DNA from 4 places in the Bacillus cereus group sp. N8 genome. Region 3 is predicted to be linked to each of the others. Evidence: riboswitches for the same ligand, from Rfam matches in the RefSeq annotation. Region 3 holds a riboswitch; each other region holds the start of a gene.

Region 1 (3,163 bases), on a different contig from region 3:
GGGAATATTCAGATTCGTGCATATGAAAAAGGTGGAGAGAATTTGTGTATTTCTATTGAAGATCAAGGTTTTGGGATAGAAAATGAGAAGATAGAAAAGATCGGAAAAGCTTTTTATACAACAAAAGAGAATGGTACAGGTCTTGGACTAATGATTACATATAAAATTATTGAAGAACATCAAGGGAGTATCGCGATTCAAAGTAGTATGGGTGTAGGAACGAAAGTGGAAATTTATTTACCAACAGTGTAGTGCAGTAGACGAAATTATTTTTCAGAAAAGTGTTCTTGTTGTGTAAATATAAACATTTTATAAAATGTTTCAAGAAGGGTTTTTTTTATAAAACACTTCGTTTATAATGGAGGAAAATATCGACATAGAGCTTTTAGCTCGTGTAACGGTTCGGTAGTGTGATGAAAAGAAAAGAAGGGGTGCACGCGCATCCTTTTTTCTATGCGGATATTATGAAAGAGGTGGTATGATGGAATTAACATTAAATTCGACTGTATGTTTACACACGATTCAATTTCGAAAAGAGAACTTGAATTATATTGTAAAAGATACAATTACAGGAGAAACATATGAAATGCCGCCACTTTGGATTGATGCACTAGCAATGATGCGAGACGGCTTTTTATTGGGAGAAATTGAGGAGAAATTAAAAGAAGAGTATCCGGCTGAAGAAGTAAATATGGTAGCATTTACGAGGCAATTGTTAGAGCTAGAACTTGTCGAAATGGTGGATGGAGAAGAGATAACTTGTACAAAGAAGAAAGATAAAGACTATTTAGCTTGGTTACGCCCAAGAGTGGAACAATTCTTTTTAAATTTAAATAAAAAATATAAAAGCAAAGGTCAAAAATGATCTTTGCTTTTTTTGTAGGCGTGTTTAAAAAATAACAGCGAATGCTCTTGCGAAAGCACCGTCACTATCTTTAATTTTTAAAGGTGCTGCTGAGAAAAAGAAACGTTTCGCTTTAATAGCATCTAGATTTGTTAAGTTTTCAATTAAGTAAATGTTATTCCCTAGTAATATGTGGTGAATCGGTGATGTTTCTGTCGTTACCTCATCAGGAGAAATGAAATCTAAACCGACTGATTTTACTTTTAATTGAACCAGTTCTTCAGCTAATTCTTCGGAAAGATAAAACGCTTCTTTCTCATAAGCTGCTGTATTCCACTTATTAGATAGATTGGAATGGAAAATGACAATATCATCTTCTTTTATATCGGTATTATGCAATACTTCCTTAGGCAACTTTCTCTCTTGGATATGAGTTACATCGATAAGAACGGCCTCACCTACAAATTGTTTTAGGGGTAATTGATCAATAGTGGTTGCACCTGAAATGAAATGCGCAGGGGCATCGCAATGTGTACCTACATGAACGACAGAATGAAAATCTGTAACTTGATAGCCCGTCTCTTCAACGTTTGTAATTGCTTCTAGTTGGATTTTTGGTGTTCCAGGAAATTGAGACATATTGTTTTCAAATGTTTGTGATAGGTCGATTACTTTCATTTTAAATACCTCCAATATATGTTTTAAAATATAAAAAACTCATCTTTCATAATCAAGAAAGATGAGTTTTGCACACAATGGTTAAGTTTTATCTTTCAAAATGCATTGCATTTTGCAGGAATTAGCACCTATTCAGTTTGTATAAACTGAGGTTGCTGGGCTTCAAAGGGCCGGTCCCTCTGCCTCTCTTGATAAAGATATATTCAGTTTTAATATTTTGATTTTTTTAATAATTAAATTGTAATTCATTTCCTTTTTTAGTGCAATACAAAATAGGTATTCACCCAAATAAGGTGGCTCGCATATTGTAGCTTATGTAAATAGAATGCTGCGAAGGAGTGAGTGCAGTGACAGGTAATGTATTGAATTATTATGCTGGTGGAAATACAGCTAGAGGATTTCACAGCTTATACGAAGAGAATTTGAAGGGGCTAGACAGGTTGTTTATTTTAAAGGGAGGCCCAGGAACGGGAAAATCTTCTTTAATAAAGGCAATAGGGCGTGAATGGGTCGATAAAGGGTATAATATTGAACTTTTACATTGTTCTTCTGACAATAAATCAGTTGATGGTGTGATTATTCCAAAATTAAAAGTAGGGATTGTTGACGGTACATCACCGCACGTTATTGAGCCGAAAATGCCTGGAGTTGTTGAAGAGTATATAAATTTAGGTGTTGCTTGGGACGCAGGTAAATTAAGAGAGAAAAAATTAGAGATTGAACGATTCGTTTCAGAGGCGAGTAAAGCCTTTCAAGCAGCTTACGGTTGTTTTAAAGAGGCTCTGGAAATACATGATGAGTGGGAAAAAATATATATTAGTAACATTGATTTTAATAAAGCAAACAAATTAACAGATCAGTTTATACAGAAACTATTTACAGATAAAAGTGGAAAAAATTCGATTGTGAAACATCGATTCCTAGGAGCTGCTACACCGAAAGGAGCAGTTGATTTCGTTCCTAATTTAACGGAAGGGCTCCCGCATCGCTATTTTATAAAAGGGCGCCCGGGTTCTGGAAAATCAACGATGCTTAAAAAATTAGCAAAGGTAGCAGAAGAAAAAGGATTTGAAGTAGAAGTATATCATTGTGGATTTGATCCGAATAGTCTTGATATGATTATCGTAAGAGAACTGGGATTTGCAATTTTTGATAGCACCGCACCGCATGAATACTTTCCAAGTCGCGAAGGTGACGAGGTTATTGATATGTATGACCTCATTGTTACACCAGGGACAGATGAGAAGTATGCTACAGAAATTCGTGACGTATCAATTCAGTATAAAACAAAAATGAATGAGGCGATGTCTTTCTTAGCAAAAGCAAAATCGGTCCGTGATAAATTAGAAAGAATTTATATTTCTGCTATGGATTATTCAAAAGTGGATGCATTTAAAGATGAGATTCAAAAAGAGTTTGAACGCATTGCGGCTACTGTAATGGAAAAGAAAAAATAGGTGCTTTATTGAGCTGTCAGAAATTGTCTGACAGCTGTTTTAATATATAATAAAACCAGGCGTATATTTGTCGAATTTCCAGGGAAATAATCAAAACATGAGGATGGTATGAAATGAGAGGGAAAATTGAATTAGAGCTAGAAAGAATTGAGCAAGAGAATGATGTGAAAATTTTATTTGCAGT
Region 2 (3,163 bases), on a different contig from region 3:
CAAACTCAATATGATTTATCGATTACAACGGATTGGAAGCAGCATATTAAATCTGTAGATACAATTGTTTTAGCAATGCCGCCTGTTGCACATGAACAGCTATTAGCGGATCTATCGCCTCTTCTAACTGATCAATTTGTCGTGACAGTTGCTGCCGGAATCGGACCATCTTATCTAGAAGAAAGACTTCCTCAAGGGACACCTGTTGCCTGGATTATGCCAAATACAGCTGCTGAAATTGGCAAGTCTATCTCTTTATACACGACGGGAAATTCCGTAGAGGAACGACATCATGAAACGTTACAACTTCTTTTAAGAGGTATTGGTACCTCGCAGTTTTGTACCGAAGAGGAAGTTCACCAACTTACCGCAGTTACTGGTAGTGCACCCGCTTTTCTCTATCACTTTGCTGAAGGTTTAATTGAAGCAACGAAAAGCTATGGAATTGATGAGGAAACAGCAAAACATCTTGTCATTCAAATGATCGCTGGCTCTGCCGCTATGCTCCAGCAAAACCAGGATCCAGCTATGTTACGTGAACAAGTAACAACACCAGGAGGTTCAACGGCTGAAGGTTTAAAAGTTCTATATGAAAATAATTTTTCAGAAGTCATTCAACAAGCAATTGAAGCGACCAATAAAAAAGCTAGGGGGAATTAATATGACTTTAACAAGTTTAAACGACTACACAACATTACATAACGGCGTAAAAATGCCTTGGTTCGGTTTAGGTGTTTTTAAAGTAGAAGACGGATCAGAAGTAATTGATTCTGTAAAAGCAGCTATTAAAAATGGATATCGTAGTATCGATACAGCTGCCATATATAAAAATGAAGACGGCGTTGGACAAGCAATCCACGAATCAGGTATTCCACGTGAAGAATTATTTATCACATCAAAAGTATGGAATAGTGATCAAGGTTACGAGTCAACATTACAAGCATTTGAAACTACATTAGAAAAATTAGGTCTAGAATATTTAGATTTATATTTAGTACATTGGCCTGTAAAAGGAAAATACACTGAATCATGGAAAGCTTTAGAGCAACTTTATAAAGATGGTCGTGTGCGCGCTATTGGCGTGAGTAATTTCCATATTCACCATTTGCAAGACGTATTTGAAATTGCTGAAATTAAGCCTATGGTTAACCAAGTGGAATACCATCCACGTTTAGCACAAGAAGAATTGCACACTTTCTGTAAAGAGCATGGTATTCAGCTTGAAGCTTGGTCACCATTAATGCAAGGACAACTACTAGATCACCCAACATTACAAGAAATTGCTACAAAATATAATAAATCGACTGCACAAGTGATTCTACGCTGGGATCTACAAAATGAAGTTGTAACGATTCCTAAATCAATTAAAGAACACCGCATCATTGAAAATGCGAACATCTTTGATTTTGAATTAAGCTCGGATGATATGAAAGCAATTCAAGCTTTAAATGAAAATCACCGTGTTGGTCCAGATCCGGATAACTTTAACTTCTAATAGGGAAACCACTGCCATATGCAGTGGTTTTTTTTATTTTTAATAAAACTGAAAATTTAAACTATATTCCATTTGATTGACACTTCATTATCTAAGGTGTAAGATTTTGAATTATCAAAGAAACACAAAAATTAATAAAATTTATTCGTTTACTCATTGTATCAAGAGAGGTGGAGGGACTGGCCCTTTGAAACCTCGGCAACAGGTTCATTTTGAATACTGTGCCACTTCCTGCAAGCTTTGTGCTTGAAAGATAGAATGAGGGACTTCGTTTATATACGGGTGCATAACTTGTACGTAAAAATCCCTCTTTCTCAATACGAAAAGAGGGATTTTTTGTTTTTCATTCCCTCATCATCATCCAATCTTATTAACTATTTAGGAGGAAAATCAAATGAAAAAGAAGTTTGTACCCGGTATTGCATCAGTTGTAGGAGTAAGTATTTTATTAACTGGTTGCGGCAGTTATAAAAACGAAGCAAGCGGAGCAAATGCAAAAGACGAGGAACCTAGTAAACAGGTTTTAAACTTATCTTCACCTACTGAAATACGAACAATGGATACAGCTCGTGCTACAGATACTGATTCTGGTCAAGTAATGAGAAACGTATTTGAAGGTTTGTATAATCTTGGTGAAGGTAACAAACCTGTCCCTGGCGTTGCAAAATCTCATGAAGTAAATGGCGATAAAACGAAATACACATTCCATTTACGAGATTCAAAATGGTCAAACGGCACTCCTGTTACAGCGAAAGATTTTGTCTTCGCTTGGCAAAGAGCTGTCGATCCAGCAACAGCCTCTGAATATGCATTTCTATTCTTTGATATTAAAAATGCAACAAAAATTAACAACAAAGAACTTCCAGCCGATCAACTTGGTGTAAAAGCAATTGATGACCATACGTTTGAGGTAGAATTAGAACGCCCTGTTCCGTACTTTATTAGCTTAACAGCGTTCCCAACATTTCTACCAATTAACGAGGAATTCTTTAAATCACAAGGTGATAAGTACGCTTTAGAAGATAACAAAATCTTGTACAACGGAGCTTTTACACTAAGCGATTGGAAGCATGAACAAAGCTTTAAATTTAAGAAAAACCCTACCTATTGGGATAAAGATAATGTCAAACTCGAAGAAATCAATTTCAACGTTGTGAAAGAGAAATCAACAGAAGTAAATTTATTCGAATCCAAACAATTAGACCGTATAAAACTAACATCTGATTTCGTTGATAAATATAAAAAGGATACTAACTTCAAAGAACGTCCGAATGTAGGGGTACAGTTTTTACGTATGAATCAACAAAACAAAGTACTTCAAAACGTTTCTGCACGACAAGCAATCGATCAAACAATTGATCGAAAATCCTTCGTAAATACGTTATTAAATGATGGCTCTACACCAACCTTTAGTCTCGTGCCGAAAAACTTTGCAAAAGGGCCTGATGGAAAAGACTTCCGTACTGCAAACGGCGATTTAACAAAAGTTGATACAACATCTGCACAAGAATTATGGAAGAAAGCAAAAAAAGAACTTGGTTCTGAAAAGATAACATTAGAATTATTAACAAGTGATGGTGACCTTGAGAAGAAAACTGGTGAGTTCCTAAAAGGGCAACTAGAAAAGAATTTAGATGGCTTAACAGTAAATATAAAACCGCAACCACG
Region 3 (3,163 bases):
CCCGCACCATTCATTCCTAGTAAAGCGTGCACTTTTCCTTTTTGAATATGAATAGAAACATCTTCTAAAACAGGTGTAGCTACATGATAAGAATGTGTAATGTTTTGAAGAGAGAATGTCATCATTTTTTCTCCTTCTCTAATTTTTTCATCCAAGGAGAATATGCATCTTTTGAGTCTCCCCAACCGTTTATATGTTTTGATAATTGATCCATTGTTATATTTTCTTTTGGTAAACTACTTTTCTTTACTAAATAAGGTTCTAGTGAATAAATATCTGGCGTTTGTTCACCGGCAATTTTTTTGTATAAGAATCGCACTTGAACTTTACCTACTTCAGCTGGATCAGTTGCAGCTGTAGCAGCCCAAGGTGAGTTTTCTTTTTGCATGAGTTGTAAATCTTCATTACTTAAGTCAATGCCATATACTTTTATATCTGTACGACCAGCTTGTTCAAGTGCTTTAACAGCTCCTTTAGCGAACTCATCCCATGAAGCGAAAATAGCTTGTAAATCTCCTTTTTTCGGATATTTTTTTAGTAAGGCTTCTACTTGTGTTTGTGTATCAAGCGGTGTGTTATTACTTGCAGTACCGAATCGCGCAATTTCTTTTATATTTGGATAACGTTTATAAAAGGCATCAATGATAACATTGCGACGTTCCATTGGAGCAAATCCGCCAACCCATACGACTGCGATATTTCCTTGTCCATTCAAATCTTCCGCTAACGTTTTTAATGATTTCCATGCAAGACTATAGTCATCTTGATCAATAATTGTCACACCTGGCAAGCGTAGATCGTTATCAAACGCAACTACGGGAATATTCGCCTGTAATGCTTTTTCTACTCCAGGTTTTAGTGCTTCAGAGCGGCCGTGATCAATTAAAATACCATCCACTTTTGAATTAATAGCAGTATCTAAATTTGCCGCCATTTTTGCTAAATCGTTATCAGAGTTGTAGACTTGTACACTGCCGCCAAATAGCTCGACTTGTTTTTTGACGCCCTCAATATATTGAGAGGAAAAAGTTCCGATGGACATTTGCATAATTAATGCGATTTTTAATGGCTTCTTCATTTGGCTTGGAACTTCTGTTTGTAAGTGGTTTTCTACCGTTGTAGTCGCCTTTTTCACAGTTTCTTGCTTTTGTGAAGAGATAGCATCTTGTTCATTTGTACACGCTGTTAATGTAAATAAGAGAAAAATAAGTACGATGGAACATAATTTTTTCATGAAAAAATCCCTCCTAAACTAAGAAGAGAGAGGAGGGAGTGAAAATAAAAAACGTCTTTTCATATAGAAAAGACGTCTTATCATATTACTCTTATCTTTCAACACAATGTGTTGTAAGAATTAGCACCGTGCCCATAAATGGGTCGGTTGCCGGGCTTCGTAGGGCTCATCCCTCCACCTGCTCTTGATAAGACATCGAATATTTAACTATTTTGAATTATTTCACAAATAAATGGTGTTGTCAAACAGTATTTATAAAAAAAATCCCTCAGGAAGAGGGATTTTAATGTGGTAAGAAAACTAATTGATAAGCGAACAAGATTCCGAATAAATACACAAGTGGGTGAACAGCACGGAATTGTCCTTTTGCCATTTTCATAAGTGGGTATGAAATAAATCCAAGTGCAATACCTGTTGAAATACTTGATGTAAGTGGCATGCTTAAGATTACTAAAAATGCTGGGAATGCTTCATCGAACGTATCCCAATCGATGTGGCGAACTGAACCCATCATAAGACTACCAACGATAATTAATGATGGTGCTGTAATAGCTGAAACGCCAGAAACAGCGCTCACTAACGGCCCGAAGAATGCTGCTAATGCAAACAGAACAGCTACTGTAACAGTTGTTAAACCAGTACGGCCACCAGCTGCAACACCAGCAGATGATTCAATGTAAGCTGTTGATGGTGTTGTTCCGAACATAGCTCCAATTGTTGCTGAGAATGAGTCAGATAGAAGAGCTCGTCCTGCTTTTGGAAGCTTTCCGTCTTTCATAAATCCGCCTTGTTGTGCTACACCAAGTAATGTTCCTGTTGTATCAAATAGTGTAACGAGGAAGAATGAGAACACAACGCCGTATAATCCGTAGTTAATTACATCAGATACAGCAGTAATTGGATTTGAAACGATAATTCCTTCTGGTAATCCAGGCATTGATGTAACGCCATTTGAGAACGTTAATTGCCCTGTGAAATAAGCGATAATACCAGTTAGTAACATTCCGATAAACAGTGCCCCGTTTATATTTAAAGACATAAGGATAATTGTAATTCCAAGGCCAGCTAATGCTAGTAGAACTGGGGCAGAGTGAAGATCGCCAAGCCCAACTAAGTTGGCATCATTTTTTGTAACAATTCCTGTTAAGCGCAAACCGATAAAAGCAATAAAAAGACCAATACCAGCAGTAAGTGCATGTTTTAAGTTTTCAGGAATTACTTCCATTAATTTCGTACGGAAAGATGTGAATGATAACAAAATTAAAATCATACCTGCTACGAATACAGCAGAGAATGCAATTGCGAAAGTCATGCCTTCATGAGCTTTTACAACAGAGTAAGAGAAGTAAGCATTTAATCCCATACCTGGTGCAATTGCGATTGGTAAGTTTGTAAAGATTGCCATAAATAATGTTCCGACAACAGCGGCGATAATAGTAGCTGTAAATGCTTGTTCAAATGGAACGCCTGCATCCCCAAGGATGACAGGGTTTACGACAATGATATATGCCATTGTTAAAAAGGTAATAATACCTGCCATAATTTCAGTTTTAATAGAAGTTTTATGTTTTGAAAGGTTAAACATATAAACATCCTTTCTTTTTACGAATAATTTTCACAACAGTTATATATAATATTCGTTTTTTATCTATTTTGCAATAGTTTTGCATAAAAACTTTAGAACAATTCATATTTTATGTCTTAAATTCGAATATTAACCTTATCAATGAGTGTGAATTGCGGTTTTTTAATGTGTAAGTAGTTTTTATCATTGTGCACATTATAAGGGAAAAGGAGTTGAAGAAAGTTATGCCGCAGCAAAAAAACTTTTTAACAATGCCAGCGCAACATCAAAATAAACAGCCTGGTATTGAATCGTTAATGAATCCTCTTCCAAAGTTTGAAGATCCAAATTATAAAGGAAGTGAA
Region 4 (3,163 bases), on a different contig from region 3:
TTAGTGAAATTTTCCCACCAGCCCAAGTACGCGCCCAAATATCTCTCCCTAAATCGTCTGTTCCGAACCAATGCTCACTACTAGGCGGTAAATTAGTTGCTTCTTTTACTTGTTCACTCGCAGTAAATGACGTTAAACTTTCGCCAATAAGCGAGAAAACAATAATTAGTAATAACGTCACTGCCCCTAAAACTGCTATAGGGTTTGATATAAACTTGCGAAACACTTCCTTTTTTCGGCTAATCGTTTGCTGATCTTTATTTATAGTTAATTCTTTTTTCTCTTCATTCGTTAATAACTGGTCATTAATTTCATAAGCCCCCATTTAAACATCCTCCTCCTTACGTAATAGAACGAATACGTGGATCAACAATACGATGAATGATATCTGTAATAAAAATACATACAATTAATAGCGAACTATAGAAAATGGTTGTTCCCATAATTACCGGATAATCTCGGTTAAAAATACTATCTACAAAATATTTTCCTAAACCAGGAATTGAAAAGATTTTTTCAATAACGAAAGTTCCTGTTAAAAGTCCTGCCATTAATGGGCCAACAAATGTAAGTACCGGAACAATTGCATTTCGAAGAGCATGTCTTATAATGATTTTCTTAATTGGTATACCTTTCGCTCTCGCTAGCTTAATATAATCACTCTGCAACACTTCAATCATATTAGAGCGAACAAATCTTGTAATAACTGCGATTGGCCCGAGCGCTAATGCGAAAGAAGGTAATACAGTATGCTCAAACGTTCCCCAAGACGCCACTGGTAGTAATTCAAATTGGATGGCGAATACTTGTATAAATAGTGGAGCTAAAATAAAACTAGGAATAGAAATACCGAGAATCGCAAGCAAGCTCACACTATAATCAATCACTTTTCCGTGATATAGCGCGGCAAATGTACCTGCGGCAATTCCGACTAACAATGAAATAACAAGTGCTTGTAAACCAATAATTGCTGACGGTCCAAAACCGGTTGTTATAATTTCCGATACACCTTGACCTGTCGATTGAACAGATTCACCAAAATCAAAATGAACTACCCCATCCAAATAAGCAACATACTGATTCCATAACGGTTCATCAAGGTGATACTTTGCTCTCATGTTTTGTATCACTTCTTCAGGAAAGATTTTCGCATCCGACGAAAATGGATCCCCTGGAATAATATGCATAATTAAAAATGTTACTGTCGTAATAACCCATAGTGTAAATACCATAACCGATAATTTTTTAACAACATACACTCTAATAACCCCCTAAACTCATAAATTTACTTTGTTTTATTGACGTATCTTTCCCATTACTCCCTTTCTCTTCTTAAAATACAAAAAGCCTTGATCTTAAAAAATAAGATCAAGGCTTAATAAACAAAGGCCCATCACTTATCTTTCAAGACTTGCTTGCTGGAATTAGCACGGTGTTCTATTACAGAACCCGCTGCTGAGGTGTCATAGGGCCAGTCCCTCTACCTCTCTGGATAAGTAAATTGCTATATTATTATTTGGTTCAAATTGTATATTTTGAATTATAATTCTGAAAAAATGAAAAGTCAATCTAATTGGATATATTTAGAAAAATCAGTTTTTAATGGCATTATTTCTTAAAATCACTACTTTAACTTATAATAAAGTGACACTTTAATCAGTGGGGATCTTTGTCCATCCTTCACTGATTATTAGCCCACACCAATCGGGCTGCCCGCAAATAGCGGGATAAAATTAATTACTTTAAAGGAGTTATAAGATGGATCCCTTACTCCTAGCCACCATAGGATTGCCATTAACAATTGTCATACTCGTAATCATCGGCTTCTATAAACTCTTCATTAAAAAGACACGTATCACTTCTTTTTATACTCCATTCGATAATATTACTGGACAAACAATTTCAGAATTTCACGAAGAACAGAAGGTATTAGTATCCGAGGATGAAGACGGAGATGGTAAGAAGAAAAAATAACCTTGCGCATGCGCAAGGTTATTTTTGGGCCTCTGTCTGAAAACGTTTATAGTATGTCGATGCTGTTGCAAAATTAATTTCTATATCACGAATTAATGATGAATCTTCTTCTTTAGCTAACTTCTGTAATTTTTTCATCGCTTGTTCCGATTCATTCAAGAAACCAACATATACCTCATGTTCTTGCTCTTTCGACTTTGGAACACGAATTTCTTTACGTATATTATCAATATCTTCTAACATGCTCGTTGTTACCTTTTGCACATCTTCTTTATATGTAGCATTCGTTATTTCCTTACCGCCCTTTTCTTTTGCCACTTCGAATAACTGTAACGCCTTATTAATTTCTTTATTTATTTTCGTATCATATTTTTCATGTACTGCGCTGTATTCTTTCATTTCTTCTGTTTGCTCAGTAGATTGCTCTACCTTTTCTTTCGGTTCTTTCGTATCTTTATTTCCATTACATCCTGCTAGAAGGATCATACTTCCCATTACAGCAATACCCAAAACCTTCTTCATCTCGAATTCTCCTTTTATCTACAGCTACTACTAATTATAGTTTCTTTTATCTCCACTTGTTATTATACCGAGAACGCCCTACTTTTTACACTTAAGACGATATCTTAATATACATACCAACATTTTTGTCACAGTATCGTCACTTTATGCAAATAACTTTTGCATGAGTTATTTCAAAGAAATGAAAAAAAGAGCTGATTCAAAGAAATGTTTGAATCAGCTCTTTTTTATTAAGCCTCTAAATTTTGTTTTTGTTGCAGTTCAAACTGCTTCTCACTTCTTCTTGCCATAAATAAATAACATAGTACAGCACCAATTTCACAAAGAGCTATAACAACACCCATAGGCAATGCTGTATTACTTCCACCAATACCTACTAGCGGTGCAACAAGTGCTCCTGAAATGAACTGTAATAAACCTAATAAAGCTGATGCTGTTCCTGCTGCTTGTTTTTGATTTCTCATCGCTAACGAGAAGCCCGTTGTTGATACAACCCCAACACTTGATACAACAAGGAATAGCGAGCATAAAACACCGATTAGCCCTATTCCAAGTGCGATCGTAAGTAGTAACGATAGACCGCCAACAGCCGCAATAATAATACCAGTAACAAATAAAGTTTTCTCATTAACTTTACCCGCTAAGCGGCCAGTAACTTGGCTAGCAA

The links. Region 3 has a riboswitch for S-adenosylmethionine ahead of JDS80_RS22525 (sugar ABC transporter substrate-binding protein). Riboswitches for the same ligand answer to the same signal wherever they lie in the genome.
Region 1: linked by a shared signal. The riboswitch ahead of JDS80_RS13550 (cyclase family protein) and the one ahead of JDS80_RS22525 (sugar ABC transporter substrate-binding protein) in region 3 are both predicted to bind S-adenosylmethionine.
Region 2: linked by a shared signal. The riboswitch ahead of JDS80_RS26000 (peptide ABC transporter substrate-binding protein) and the one ahead of JDS80_RS22525 (sugar ABC transporter substrate-binding protein) in region 3 are both predicted to bind S-adenosylmethionine.
Region 4: linked by a shared signal. The riboswitch ahead of JDS80_RS26525 (ABC transporter permease subunit) and the one ahead of JDS80_RS22525 (sugar ABC transporter substrate-binding protein) in region 3 are both predicted to bind S-adenosylmethionine.

The regions. Positions count from the first base shown of each region.
Region 1 covers NZ_JAEHBK010000007.1:153,110-156,272, reverse strand. Annotated here, with positions in the region: gene JDS80_RS13560 (ATP-binding protein) at 1-252, shown strand, start outside; gene JDS80_RS13555 (hypothetical protein) at 482-865, shown strand; gene JDS80_RS13550 (cyclase family protein) at 890-1,522, opposite strand; SAM riboswitch class I at 1,608-1,720, opposite strand; gene JDS80_RS13545 (PRK06851 family protein) at 1,870-2,979, shown strand; gene JDS80_RS13540 (nucleotidyltransferase domain-containing protein) at 3,093-3,163, shown strand, end outside.
Region 2 covers NZ_JAEHBK010000032.1:33,757-36,919, forward strand. Annotated here, with positions in the region: gene proC (pyrroline-5-carboxylate reductase) at 1-660, shown strand, start outside; gene JDS80_RS25995 (aldo/keto reductase) at 662-1,495, shown strand; SAM riboswitch class I at 1,651-1,755, shown strand; gene JDS80_RS26000 (peptide ABC transporter substrate-binding protein) at 1,890-3,163, shown strand, end outside.
Region 3 covers NZ_JAEHBK010000020.1:30,549-33,711, forward strand. Annotated here, with positions in the region: gene JDS80_RS22520 (sugar ABC transporter ATP-binding protein) at 1-125, opposite strand, end outside; gene JDS80_RS22525 (sugar ABC transporter substrate-binding protein) at 122-1,234, opposite strand; SAM riboswitch class I at 1,323-1,428, opposite strand; gene JDS80_RS22530 (NCS2 family permease) at 1,518-2,819, opposite strand; gene JDS80_RS22535 (SDR family oxidoreductase) at 3,044-3,163, shown strand, end outside.
Region 4 covers NZ_JAEHBK010000035.1:25,196-28,358, reverse strand. Annotated here, with positions in the region: gene JDS80_RS26530 (ABC transporter permease) at 1-325, opposite strand, end outside; gene JDS80_RS26525 (ABC transporter permease subunit) at 342-1,259, opposite strand; SAM riboswitch class I at 1,395-1,499, opposite strand; gene JDS80_RS26520 (DUF3951 domain-containing protein) at 1,759-1,974, shown strand; gene JDS80_RS26515 (hypothetical protein) at 1,993-2,496, opposite strand; gene JDS80_RS26510 (multidrug effflux MFS transporter) at 2,727-3,163, opposite strand, start outside.